Regions from separate parts of the Clostridium sp. 'White wine YQ' genome, predicted to be linked through region 1. Evidence: riboswitches for the same ligand, from Rfam matches in the RefSeq annotation. Region 1 holds a riboswitch; the other holds the start of a gene.
What was found. Region 1 has a riboswitch for FMN ahead of ribD (bifunctional diaminohydroxyphosphoribosylaminopyrimidine deaminase/5-amino-6-(5-phosphoribosylamino)uracil reductase RibD). Riboswitches for the same ligand answer to the same signal wherever they lie in the genome.
Positions count from the first base shown of each region.

Region 2: it holds a riboswitch for FMN, as region 1 does, so the genes downstream of both, PTZ02_RS00525 (ECF transporter S component) here and ribD (bifunctional diaminohydroxyphosphoribosylaminopyrimidine deaminase/5-amino-6-(5-phosphoribosylamino)uracil reductase RibD) in region 1, are expected to answer to the same signal.

Region 1 covers NZ_JAQYUU010000003.1:201,603-208,225, reverse strand. The annotation lists gene PTZ02_RS13220 (Crp/Fnr family transcriptional regulator) at 1-204, shown strand, start outside; gene ric (iron-sulfur cluster repair di-iron protein) at 350-1,048, shown strand; gene PTZ02_RS13210 (DUF438 domain-containing protein) at 1,063-1,818, shown strand; FMN riboswitch at 1,870-1,984, shown strand; gene ribD (bifunctional diaminohydroxyphosphoribosylaminopyrimidine deaminase/5-amino-6-(5-phosphoribosylamino)uracil reductase RibD) at 2,217-3,299, shown strand; gene PTZ02_RS13200 (riboflavin synthase) at 3,317-3,970, shown strand; partial or broken gene ribB (3,4-dihydroxy-2-butanone-4-phosphate synthase) at 3,988-4,593, shown strand; gene ribH (6,7-dimethyl-8-ribityllumazine synthase) at 4,615-5,076, shown strand; gene PTZ02_RS13185 (IS1/IS1595 family N-terminal zinc-binding domain-containing protein) at 5,287-6,246, shown strand; gene proC (pyrroline-5-carboxylate reductase) at 6,398-6,623, opposite strand, start outside.
Region 2 covers NZ_JAQYUU010000001.1:100,573-107,195, forward strand. The annotation lists gene PTZ02_RS00510 (FAD-binding oxidoreductase) at 1-546, shown strand, start outside; gene PTZ02_RS00515 (hypothetical protein) at 611-1,141, opposite strand; gene PTZ02_RS00520 (Tex family protein) at 1,282-3,447, shown strand; FMN riboswitch at 3,574-3,695, shown strand; gene PTZ02_RS00525 (ECF transporter S component) at 3,795-4,367, shown strand; gene rimI (ribosomal protein S18-alanine N-acetyltransferase) at 4,521-4,949, opposite strand; gene tsaB (tRNA (adenosine(37)-N6)-threonylcarbamoyltransferase complex dimerization subunit type 1 TsaB) at 4,985-5,689, opposite strand; gene tsaE (tRNA (adenosine(37)-N6)-threonylcarbamoyltransferase complex ATPase subunit type 1 TsaE) at 5,686-6,147, opposite strand; gene PTZ02_RS00545 (metal ABC transporter substrate-binding protein) at 6,336-6,623, shown strand, end outside.

The DNA.
Region 1 (6,623 bases):
GAGAAGTATGGGGAAGAAAAGGATGGAGTAAGCCAAATAAAGCTTCCCATAAATAGAGAAGAAATGGCTAATTACACAGGGTTAACGAGGGAAACTATAAGCAGAAAACTTTCTAAGTTAGAAGACTCAGGGGTAATTTCACTTAAGGGAAATAAGATTATAGTTGTAAATGATAAGGAAGCATTAATTGAATATGTTGAATAAATAATAGGATAAAAAATCAATTTCCACTCAATAATAAGAGGTTGATTTTTTATCTTTTTTTATTTGTGATTTAAATCATATTTTAAAATTTAAAATTGGATTAATATTAACTCATAAAGAGAAGAAATTCAGGAGGTTATTATTTATGAGTAGAGTTATAAATGAAAATTTAAAGCTAGGTGAGGTAGTTTCAATTTTCCCAGACTCAACAAAAATATTTAATGATATAAAGATAGATTATTGTTGTGGAGGACATGATAGTTTAGGAGCAGCATTAAGAGAAAAGGCATTAAATGTTGATGTTTTTGTTGATAAGTTAAATGAAGAATATGAAAAGTTCAAAAATTCAAATAGTGAATATATCGACTGGAGAGAAGTTGATTCAATTAAACTAATTGAAAATGTAGTTAATACACACCATGCGTATACTTTTAGAAGTATTAAAGAAATAGATGAACTTTTATTAAAAATACTTAAAGTTCACTTTGAACATCATAGTGAAGAATTACTTAAAGTTCATAGGCTATTTGGAAGCTTAAAAGTTGAATTAGAAGAGCATTTAATAAAAGAAGAGAAAAATCTATTCCCATTAATGGAAAGATATTTTATTGCTAAAGATGAAAATCTAAGAATAGAAGTTAAGAAATATATAGAAGAGACTGAAGCAGAGCATGATGGGGCAGGAGATATCCTAAAGGAACTAGAAGAGGTTACTAGAGATTTTAAAGCACCAGAAGGAGCATGCACAACTTTTAAACTTGTATATAACAAGTTACACGATTTAGAGAAAGATTTATTTATTCATATTTATAAAGAAAACAGTATATTGTTTCAAAGGGTATAGTGGAGGAGAATAAAATGAACAAGGAAAGAATAGAGAATTTATCAGTAATACTAAAGAAATTAAATCAAGAAGGAGCAACTGAGGAAATTAGACAAGAGGCATTAAATATAGTTAAAGAAATAAGTCCAGTTGAATTATCTATAGCAGAACAAAATCTTATAGAAGAAGGAATGAATCCTCAAGAATTAAGAGGCCTATGTGAAGTCCATATGGAAGTTCTTAAGGATGAATTGGATAAGATCAAGACAAGCATTACTGAGGGACACGTTTTAAATACTATGATAGAAGAGCATGAAGAAATCTTAAAGCTCTTAAAGAGACTTGAGGCATTAAACAATAAGATTCAAAAGATGGATAATTATGATGAGGAAGGTAATATAGCTAAAGAGCTAGTTGAGTTAGCTGATAATATATTAGATGCTGAGAATCATCATCAAAGAGAAGAACAAGTACTTTTCCCTGAAATGGAAGCTTTAGGGGTAACTGGTCCTACAAGAATTATGAAAATGGAACATGAGGATTTAAGAGAGAAAAAGAGAAGAATAAAATCTCTTGGAGAGAATGCTAAATATGTAAATTTTGAAGCATTTAAGTCAGATTTAGATGAAACAGCAAAATACCTTATATTTAATCTAAGAGATCATATATTTAAAGAAAATTACATTCTATATCCTTCTGCGCTTGAAACTATTAAAGAGGATAGCAAATGGGAGGAAATGAAAGATAGATGTGATAAAATAGGATATTGTGGATTTACACCTAGTCACTAATTAATTGACAAGCTAATGACGTTAATATATGCTTTTAGTATAAAATTATATATAGGTCTTCAGGGCAGGGTGAAATTCCCTACCGGCGGTAAAGCCCGCGAGCTATTTTAGCAGATTCGGTGAGATTCCGAGGCCGACAGTAAAGTCTGGATGAAAGAAGATTATTAAGGTATAGTAAGCAGTATCTATGTTTACCATATAAATTAATTGAATGTATAGCTCTGAAATTTTATAATTTCAGAGCTTTTTGTTTATCTATTGTGGAAAAAGACTATAGTTTTTTTATTCACTGTGGATAATATTTGATTTTAATGCCCTGAGTTTTAATAACTCAGGTTTTTTTTATTTAAAAAAGGAAAAAATAATTTTGATATTGGTCTTTAAAGGGAGGAGATTTAGTGGATGTGTTTTACATGAGAAAAGCACTAGAGTTAGCTAGAAAAGGAGTAGGTAAAGTTAATCCTAATCCTTTGGTAGGTGCAATAATAGTAAAAGATAATAAGATAATCGGGCAAGGATATCATGAATTTTATGGGGGACCTCATGCAGAGGTAAATGCATTATCCAGTGCTGTGGAGAGTGTGGAAGGTTCTACAGTTTATGTAACACTAGAGCCTTGTCATCACTATGGTAAAACTCCACCATGTGTTGATGCATTAATAAAAAATAAAGTTGCTAAAGTTGTTATAGGACAAAAGGATCCTAATCCATTAGTAGCAGGGAAAAGCATCAATAAGTTATTAGAACATGGGATAGAAGTAGAAGTAGGAATACTAGAGGAAGAATGCAAAAAACTAAATGAAGTGTTTAATAAGTTCATAGTAACTAAAAAGCCATTTGTTGTATTAAAATCAGCCATAAGTTTAGATGGCAAGATAGCAACACATACAGGGGAGTCAAAGTGGATTACAGGAGAAGAGGCTAGGGAAGAAGTTCAAGAACTTAGAAACTCATTATCAGGAATAATGGTCGGAGTAGACACCGTGATAATGGATAATCCTCTTTTAACTTGTAGAATGGCTAATGGAAGAAATCCAAAAAGAATTATAGTTGATAGTAGACTGAGAATTCCACTAGATTCAAAAGTTTTAGTGGTAAATGAAGATTCAAATTGTATTATAGCTACAACTCAAAAGGCTCCAAAAGAAAAAGTTGATATTCTAAGAAATAAGGGCATAGAAGTTATTATCTTGCCAGAGAAAGATGGAAAGGTAAATCTTAAGGATTTAGTTGTTGAACTTGGAAAGAAAAACATTGACGGAATTTTATTGGAGGGTGGCGGAACCTTAAACTTCTCAGCATTAAAAGAGGGAATAGTTGATAAGGTGCAATATTATATTTCACCTAAGATAATTGGAGGAAGGGATGCCAAAACTTCAGTAGAAGGAGAAGGCGTTAATAAAATAGAGGAATGTTTTAGATTAAATAAGGTTACAACCAGAATTGTTGGGGAAGATATTTTAGTGGAAGGTTATATATAGGAAGGTGGTTAATGACTTTGTTTACAGGAATCGTAGAAGAAATAGGATTTGTAGAATCTATTGAGAAGTCTGGTGATGGAGCAAGAATAAAAATTAGGGCTAAAAAAGTGCTTGAGGATAGCAAGAGGGGGGATAGCATCAGTACAAACGGAGTTTGTTTAACAGTTACTGATTTCTGGAGTGATGGATATTACTCAGATGTTATGGCAGAAACCATGAGGAGAAGTAATCTTGGTGAATGCAAAACTGGATCGAAAGTAAATCTTGAAAGAGCATTAAAGGCAAGTGATAGGTTAGGAGGACATATTGTTAGTGGACACATTGATGGAGTTGGAATCATTACATCAAATGAGAAAGAGTCAAATGCTGTATGGGTAACCATAAAGGCGCCTAAAGAAATACTTAAATATATCGTGGAAAAAGGCTCGATAGCTATAGATGGAATAAGCTTAACAGTTGCTTATGTTGATAATGAAGTTTTCAAGGTTTCTATAATACCTCATACAGGAGAGGAAACAACACTTCTTAATAAGAAAAAAGGGCATTATGTTAATTTGGAATGTGATGTAATAGGCAAATACGTTGAGAAACTTTTAGGAATAAATAAAGGAAAAGAAGAAAAGAAAAAAAGCTCTATATCAATGGAGTTTTTGATGGAAAATGGATTTTAGAATAGTGGAGGGGTAAGATGTTTAAGTTTAATACTGTAGAAGAAGCTATAGAAGATATTAAAGCAGGAAAAATTATAGTAGTAATTGATAATGAAGATAGGGAAAATGAAGGGGACCTTTTAATGGCAGCCGAGAAAGCTAAGCCAGAGGATATTAATTTTATGGCTACCTATGGAAGAGGTCTTATTTGTACACCATTAGAAGAAAGTTTGACTAAAAAGTTAGATATTAATGCAATGGTTGAGAATAATACTGATAATCATGGAACAGCCTTTACGGTTTCTGTAGATCATATAAGTACAACAACTGGTATATCAGCATTTGAAAGAGCAGAAACAATAGTTAAATTACTTGATGAATCATCTAAACCAGAGGATTTTAGAAGACCAGGGCATGTGTTTCCCTTAGTTGCTAAAAATGGAGGAGTTTTAGAGAGACCAGGACATACGGAAGCAGCTGTAGATTTACCAAGACTAGCAGGGTTAAAACCAGCAGGGGTAATTTGTGAAATTATGAATGATGATGGAACAATGGCGAGAACAGGGGACTTAATGAAATATGTTGAAAAACATGGACTTAAGATAATTACAATTGAAGCGCTAATAGCGTATAGAAAACAAAACAATTTATAGGAGGATGTAATTATGAAGAATTATGAAGGTAATTTAGTAGCAAAGGGTCTGAAGTTTGGTATTGTAGTGGGAAGATTTAATGAACTTATTGGTTCAAAACTTTTAAGTGGAGCATTAGATGGTTTAAAAAGACATGGTGCTAATGATGAAGATATTGAAATAGCATGGGTTCCAGGGGCATTTGAAACACCACTAATTGCAAAGAAAATGGCTGAAAGTAAGAAATATGATGCTGTTTTATGTTTAGGAGCAGTAATTAGAGGAGCAACACCACACTTTGATTATGTGTGTGCAGAAGCTTCAAAAGGAATCGCTAATGTTTCTTTAAATACAGGTATTCCAGTAATGTTTGGAATATTAACAACAGACTCAATAGAGCAAGCAATAGAAAGAGCAGGAACTAAAGCAGGAAACAAAGGTTATGATGCAGCTGTTTCTGCAATAGAAATGGCAAATTTAATAAAAGAATTTTAAATGATTTTTGAGGAGTACTAAGACATTTATGGTTTTGGTACTCTTTTTATATTGTATATATATCATTTCTCCAATCCATACGGACTGTTAAACAGAAGTGTTGAAATGTGTATAAAGGTCCTGAAAATAAATAAGCCTCAATATAAAAAACATTGATTACACACTTCAATAATGGTCAAGAATTTAATAAAAGAATTGGAGGAGTGCATGATGGGGCTACTTGGAAACAAATTAAATGAGAATATAGCAGAAAATATTGATTTTGAAAATAGTATAGCAACCATTCTTATTAATAAAGAAGTTAAATGCCCTAGATGTTTCTCTAATGATATCAGCAAAAATGGGAAAACAAAGGCTTTGAGACAAAGATATATTTGCAAAGATTGTGGCAAAAGTTTTTCTGAGATGACTGGAACTCCAGTAAGTTATAGTAAGAAGGAACTTAAACAGTGGGCTGAATATACCCACTATATGAGCGAAGGTATGACCTTAAGAGAGATATCAAAGATGTTAAAAATAAGCCTAGTTACAAGTTTTCAGTGGAGGCACAAAATTTTAAGTTCGGTAGAACATAGAATAAAAGATAAGGAGTTTTCAAAGATTGTTCAAATCGATGAACTTAGAATGAAGGAAAATTTTAAAGGGAATCACTCTAAAAGTAAGAGTTTCAAGGTATTAAGTGATAGCTATATAGTTGATAATGAAATATTTAGAAGAAGTTTTATATCAATTCTTAACTGCAGGGATTTATTAGATAATAAATATTTAAAGGCAGTATCAAAAGGGTATATTAGCAGAGAAGTACTGGATAAGCATTTAGAAAGCAAGATGAAAAAGGTTAAGATTATTGGTGTATGTAGGAATTTGCTTTATGTTAATTTTGCTAAGAAAAATAATTTGAAGATTTGCATGGATGGGAGTTCTAAATACAATGTCAAGGATGTGGATATTAGGTTAGTTAGAAGACAAGGGGTATTGTTTAAGCAATTTATCAGAAATTTTAGGGGTGTTGCAACTAAATATATTAGTTTTTATATAAATTGGTTTAGGATGATTATTGATAAATATGACATTCGTAAAGTTTTATTAGATTCGTGTATAAGAGGTAACCGAAAACTAATAAACTTGGATTTCAAGTTCGTGAAATTTAATGGAATAAATCAAATATAAAATTTAAAATATAACTGTTTTTCATTTCAACACTTTTCTTTAACAGTGTATAGGGTTTGAGATATTATTAAATAAGGTACATATAAATAAAAATATTAAATAAAGAAAAAAGCTCAGAGCAAGCAGGAATTATGACTCTGAACTTTAATGTTTACTTTTTTGAATTAGACATATTAATAGCTTTTTCAGTACATAGGTCAATTGCTTCTATGACAGCGCCTCTAAAACCATTTCTTTCGAGAGAATAAACAGCTTCAATAGTGGTACCGGCAGGAGAACAAACCATGTCTTTTAATGCACCTGGATGAATCCCTGATTCTAAAACCATTTTAGCAGAACCTAAAACTGCTTGAGCTGCAATTTTATAAGCTTTTTCT
Region 2 (6,623 bases), on a different contig from region 1:
ACTTTTGATGGTAATTCAAAGCAAGAAATAGAAGCCAGTTATGAAAAAGTAGCTAATATATGTCTAGAAAATGGAGCTTTAGATGTATTAATATCAGATACAGAAGAAAGACAAGAATCTATTTGGTCAGCAAGAGGTGCATTCCTTGAAGCAATAAAAGCATCTACTACAGAAATGGATGAAGTAGATGTGGTAGTTCCAAGAAATAAGGTTGCTGAATTTATAAAATATACACATCAATTAGAAGAAAAACATGAGATAAGAATAAGAAGCTTTGGTCATGCCGGAGATGGTAATTTACACATATATATTCTGAAGGATGAACTTGACGAAGTAACATGGAATAAAAAACTTAAAGATGTTATGGAAGATATGTATGCTAAAGGAAGAGAATTAAAAGGACAAGTTTCTGGAGAGCATGGTATTGGTTTAGCTAAGAGACCATATCTTAAAAAAGCAATACCTGAAGAAAACTTAATTATAATGAGGGGAATTAAACAAGCTTTTGATCCTAAGAATATCTTAAATCCAGGTAAAGTTATTTAGTTTATTAGTGTTAAAAAATGGAGGTGATACCTCCATTTTTTTATGTTAGTTTATATATTTGAATCTATGATGTTGCCGGTTGGTTATTTCCTCTTTGGAAGTTCCCCATAACCTTTTGCAAAACCTTATCGGCTTGATCTTGAGTGATAACTCCATCAGATACTAATTTACTTAATGGGTTAAATCTTTGTCTGTTTTTATTACCTTCTTGGGAATTATTATTGTTGTTAGAGTTATTATTATTATTATTATTATTATTATTATTATTATTATTATTATTATTATTAGAATTTTGACTACTATTGGATTGCCCATTTTGATTTCTTGTGTTTGAAGTTAAGGCATCCATTATCTTAGTACTTTGATCTTTGGTTATGGTTCCATCAGCTACTAATGCATCAATATTTGTTTGCATTTGTTTTTTTCTTTCTTCTGGATCCATTCTTTGTCCACCTTGCTTAAAATACCCCTTGTTTGTAGCTTGATTATTATTGCTTGAATTATTTTTTGATTGACATCCAGTTAAAATACCGGCAGTAATTCCTAACACAAGAACAGGAATTATAGCTTTCTTTAATATACTTTTATTTTTCATTATAACACTCCTTAATTTTATGATAGAACAGTTACTGCTTATAAATATAGTGGGTTATTGTGACAATATCGTGTTAAGAGTTTGAATAATTTGTTACATTTAGCTAAAATAATATATGAATAGAATTTTAAGGAGGACATATGAGTACTATTAGAGAAACGTTAAGTAAAGAGTTAAGAATAAGTTTACCTCAAGTTGAGAGTGTAATTGAATTATTAGATGGAGGTAATACAGTACCTTTCATTGCTAGATATAGAAAAGAAAAAACTGGTGGATTAACAGATGAAGTATTAAGAAAATTTGAAGAGAGATTAATATACTTAAGAAATTTAGAAGAAAGAAAATCAGATGTAATTAGGTTAATAGATGAAGGTGGAAACTTAACAGAGGAACTAAAAAACAAGATATTAAAAGCGGAAACGCAATCAGAAGTTGAAGATATTTATAGACCGTTTAAACCTAAAAAAAGAACAAGAGCAACTATTGCCTTAGAAAAAGGATTAAAACCACTAGCAGATGTAATTTCTTCAGGAGAATTTAGTGGAGATATTTTAGGTGAAGCAAGTAAATATATAGATGAGGAAAAACAAGTAAATACCGTAGAGGAAGCATTGCAAGGAGCAATGGATATTATCGCAGAAGAAATTTCTGATAATGCAGATTATAGAAAGTGGCTTAGAGAATTTTTATTTAGAGAAGGTACTTTAGAAACAAAAGGCTCATCAGATAGTCCAACACCATATGAAATGTATTATGAATATTCTGAAGCAGTTAAATTCATACCTTCACATAGAATATTAGCTATTAATAGAGGAGAAAAAGAAAAGATTCTTAGTGTAAAGGTTGTATCACCAGAAGAAAAAATCATAACGTATTTCAAAAATAGAATTCTTAAAGGAAATAAAACTACTGATAAATATTTAGAAGATGCAATAAAGGATTCAATTAAGAGACTTATATATCCATCAATTGAAAGAGAAATAAGAAGTGAACTTACAGATAAAGGTGAAGAGGGAGCAATAAGAATATTCAAGGAAAATCTCAAAGCATTGCTTATGCAGCCACCTATAAAAGGCAAAGTAGTAATGGGTTATGACCCAGGTTTTAGAACGGGATGTAAAGTCGCAGTATTAGATGATACAGGAAAGTTCTTAGAGAAGGCTACCGTATATCCAACAGTTCCTAGAAGTGATATTGAGGGAACTATAAAAACGCTTAAAGGACTTATTAATAAATATGGGGTAGAAGTTATATCCTTAGGGAATGGAACTGCATCTAGGGAATCGGAAGAAGTTATAGCTAGAATGATAACTGAAATAAAGAATGAAACTGGTAGGGAGCTATTTTATTGTATAGTTTCAGAGGCAGGGGCGTCAGTTTACTCAGCTTCAGAGTTAGCACAAAAGGAGTATCCAGATCTTGATGTTACTATTAGAGGAGCTATTTCTATAGGAAGAAGGTTACAGGATCCTCTAGCAGAATTAGTTAAGATAGATACAAAATCAATAGGAGTAGGACAATATCAACATGATGTTACTCCAAAAAAATTAGATGAGTCATTAAAGGGTGTAGTTGAGGATTCAGTTAATAAAGTAGGAGTAGATTTAAATATTGCTACCCCATCATTATTAAGCTATATTTCAGGAATTAATTCAAGTATAGCAGGAAATATTGTGGCTTATAGAGAAGAAAATGGTAAGTTCAAGAGTAGAAATGAATTACTTAAGGTAAAAAGGTTAGGACAAAAGGCATATGAACAGTGTGCAGGATTCTTAAGAGTTATGGAGAGCAAAGAACCTTTAGACAATACTTCAGTGCATCCAGAATCTTATAAAATAGCTAATGAACTAATAGTAGAATTAGGCTACAATAAAAATGAACTAAGAAATGGCCAATTAGCTGATATAGATGAAAGAGCTGAGAAAGTGGGTATAAAGGCTTTAGCAGAAAAATTGGAGGTTGGAGAACCTACTTTAAGAGACATAATTAAAGAACTTAAAAAACCAGGAAGAGATCCTAGAGAAGAACTACCAAAGCCAATATTCAAATCAGGAATTATTGACCTTAAGGATTTAAAACCAGGAATGGAGCTAATGGGAACTGTAAGAAATGTTTCAGACTTTGGAGCTTTCGTTGATATCGGAGTTCATCAAGATGGATTAGTCCATAAATCACAAATGGCAAATAGAAGGATAAATCATCCATTGGACGTAGTAAAATTAGGAGATATTATTAAAGTCAAAATTTTAGAAGTTGATGAGAAAAGAAAGAGAATATCATTAACAATGAAAGATGTGGATCAATAATATAGGGTTTTTGATAGGAAACTTAACTTATACTTACATAAATAAGTTAATAGTTGAACTTAAAACCCTATATAAAAAGCTTGTCAAAAATGAAACAAAGTTATATAATAAAGTTAAGAAAAAAATTAATATCTTCAGGGCGGGGCGTAATTCCCCACCGGCGGTATAGCCCGCGACCCTTATAAATTTAAGGTTGATTCGGTGAAACTCCGAAGCCGACAGTATAGTCTGGATGGAAGAAGGTAATATTTAGGTAACTATGTTTATTTCGCCCTGAGTCATTTTGATTCAGGGTTTTTTAGTTTATCTTAATATTGCCCCGAAGAAATTTAGGAGGCGTATTATTAATGAATAATTCCAAATTAAACAAACAAATAAAAATAGCATTGTTAGCTGGATTGGCATTTGTACTAATGTATTTTGATTTTCCAATACCAGGATTTCCACCATTTCTAAAAATTGATTTATCAGATATTCCAGCATTAATAGGTTCATTTGCTTTAGGACCAATAGCAGGTGTAGTAATAGAATTAATTAAAAATATATTATATACACTAATAAAAGGAAGCCAATCTGCATTTATCGGAGAATTTGCTAATTTTGCAATTGGAGGAACTTGGGTATTAGTAGCAGGATTAATTTACAAATATAAGAGAACATTTAGTGGTGCTTTAATTGGACTAATTGTTTCAGTAATTTCAATGACAGTTGTAGCGATTTTACTAAACTATTTTATACTACTACCAATGTATGTTAATGTATTTAAAGTTCCAATAGGCGATTTAGGAGCATTTATAGCAACTGCAACATTGCCTTTTAACTTAATAAAAGGAGCAGCAGCTTCAGTTCCAACATTGCTTTTATATAAGCAAGTATCTGCTTTATTAAATAGTGAAGCTAGAAAAACAGAATACAGATAATATAGGGTTTTTATAGGAAACTTAATTTATTCTTGTTTGAAAATGTTGGTTTCTGGACATTTTCAGGCATGAATAAATTGTTAGTTGAACTTAAAACCCTAAAATAAAGGTCTAGATTTAAATGAAATCTAGACCTTCTTTTTATTATATTAATTAATCGATAATTTCTCTTTTCCACATGATAATTGCATCCTCACCATTATCCTGATAGTATTTTTTTCTAACGCCATCTTCTACAAAACCATATTTTTTATATAAATTTTGGGCAATGACATTAGATCTTCTAACTTCTAAGGTAATATCTTTTGCACCTTTGTCATAGGATTTTTTTATAAGTGCTTTCATCAAAATATCACCTATTCCTAAGCTGCGATGATCAGGATGAACAGCTATATTAGTTATATGAGATTCATCAAAGATAACCCATATGCCACCAAAGCCAACAACTTTTTCATTGTTTATTGCAACTACATAAGCTGCAAGTTTGTTATTTAATTCGTTGCTAAACGAGTCGTAACTCCAAGGTATTGGAAAAGAAAAAATTGCAATTTCGCAAACATCAGCTATATGTGTTGATTTCATTTCAATAATCTCAATATTTTCAGTTATATCCTCCATTAATCCAACCTCAATTTACTTTCATACTCTCTTTCAGCTTGGGATTTTCTTAGATATAAAGGGGTTGAGTTATTTATATCATCCTTTTCGCCGAGTAATAATTTTTCTAATCCAAGTTCACCTAAGGAAGATGCTCTTGTATAATTTAGATGCTTAGGTGGAAAATGAACATTTTTTCTTAAGTTTATTAGTTCTTTTTCATATTTATAAGTACCATCGCCTACAAATATAACTGATTCATCATATTTGTCTAGCAAATTGCCTAATTCCTCAAGAGATATTATAAGGTAATCACTTAACCTTTCTAGACTGCCGTTATTTGATTTATAAATTGCAGTATAAACATTTCCTCTTAATGCATCCATTATAGGACAAATTATTCCGCTATATGTAATTACATTGTATGCAAGACCATCTAAGTTTGATATTGAAACATAAGGCTTCTTAATTCCTTGGCTCATACCTTTTATAGTAGCAAGACCAATTCTAAGACCAGTAAATGAACCAGGTCCTTCTGAGATTACGAATCCATCTAGATCTTTTACAGAAAGTTCATTATCAGCTAATAATCTATCAATCATTGGTAGAAGTAGAACAGAATGCTGCTTTTTATCATTTAAACTATATTCTCCAATAACTTTAGTACTATCTAAAAGTGCGACAGTAGCAACAGAAGTGGAGGAATCAATACTTAAAATCTTCATAAAATTTTCTCCTCAAAATTTTTAAATCTTTGTCCAAAAGCTTTAATTCTAATCTTTCTAAAGTTTTCTCCAAGCTCAGGAACTTTTTTTATATTAATATGTACAAATTCTTCAGGAAGTATATCCTCTATGTAATTAGCCCATTCTATTAATGTAGCACCTTTCCCGAAAACATATTCATCAAACCCAATTGCCATAATTTCATCAGAATCACTTACTCTATATACATCAAAATGGAATAAAGGTATTCTACCACTATGATATTCATTTACTATATTAAAAGTAGGAGAGGTTATTTCCTCGCTTACTCCGAGTCCTTTTGCAAATCCTTTAGATATATGAGTTTTACCGGTACCTAAATCTCCAGTTAAACAAAAAACATCTCCAGCTTGAGCTAATTGACCTAATTTTTCGCCAAGGGATAGAGTTTTTTCTACAGAATCAATAATATATTCCATAATTGACTCCTTTCAAATATTTTATTTAATTATTATAGCTTATATTTTATCCAAATTATAGAGAAAATGAAAGGTAATATATTACATATTAGTTAAGAAAGTCTTACAACCAGTATATATCAATTGAAATTATACATATATTATTATAGAATATACTAGAAAACCATATGTTATAAGGAGGGAAAACAGTGAAAAAGGTAACTTTCGCCTTAATTATAGTAAACTTAATAATGTTTATAGGACTTTTTATTTTCCCGCAAACAGTGGTATCAAGTAAAGTTGATCATACAAGCAAGGAAAGAGCTCCTTATTTAAATATAATGGCGTCCAATAAACCAACTTATCTAATGATTAAAAAATTAGTCAAGGATAGACATAGTGTAGAATTTTTGCTAAAAAGTCAAGATGAGATAAAAAACTATACCATTAATGATGACATAGTAAATAATATTTCAAGAATGAATGTATTTGTTTAT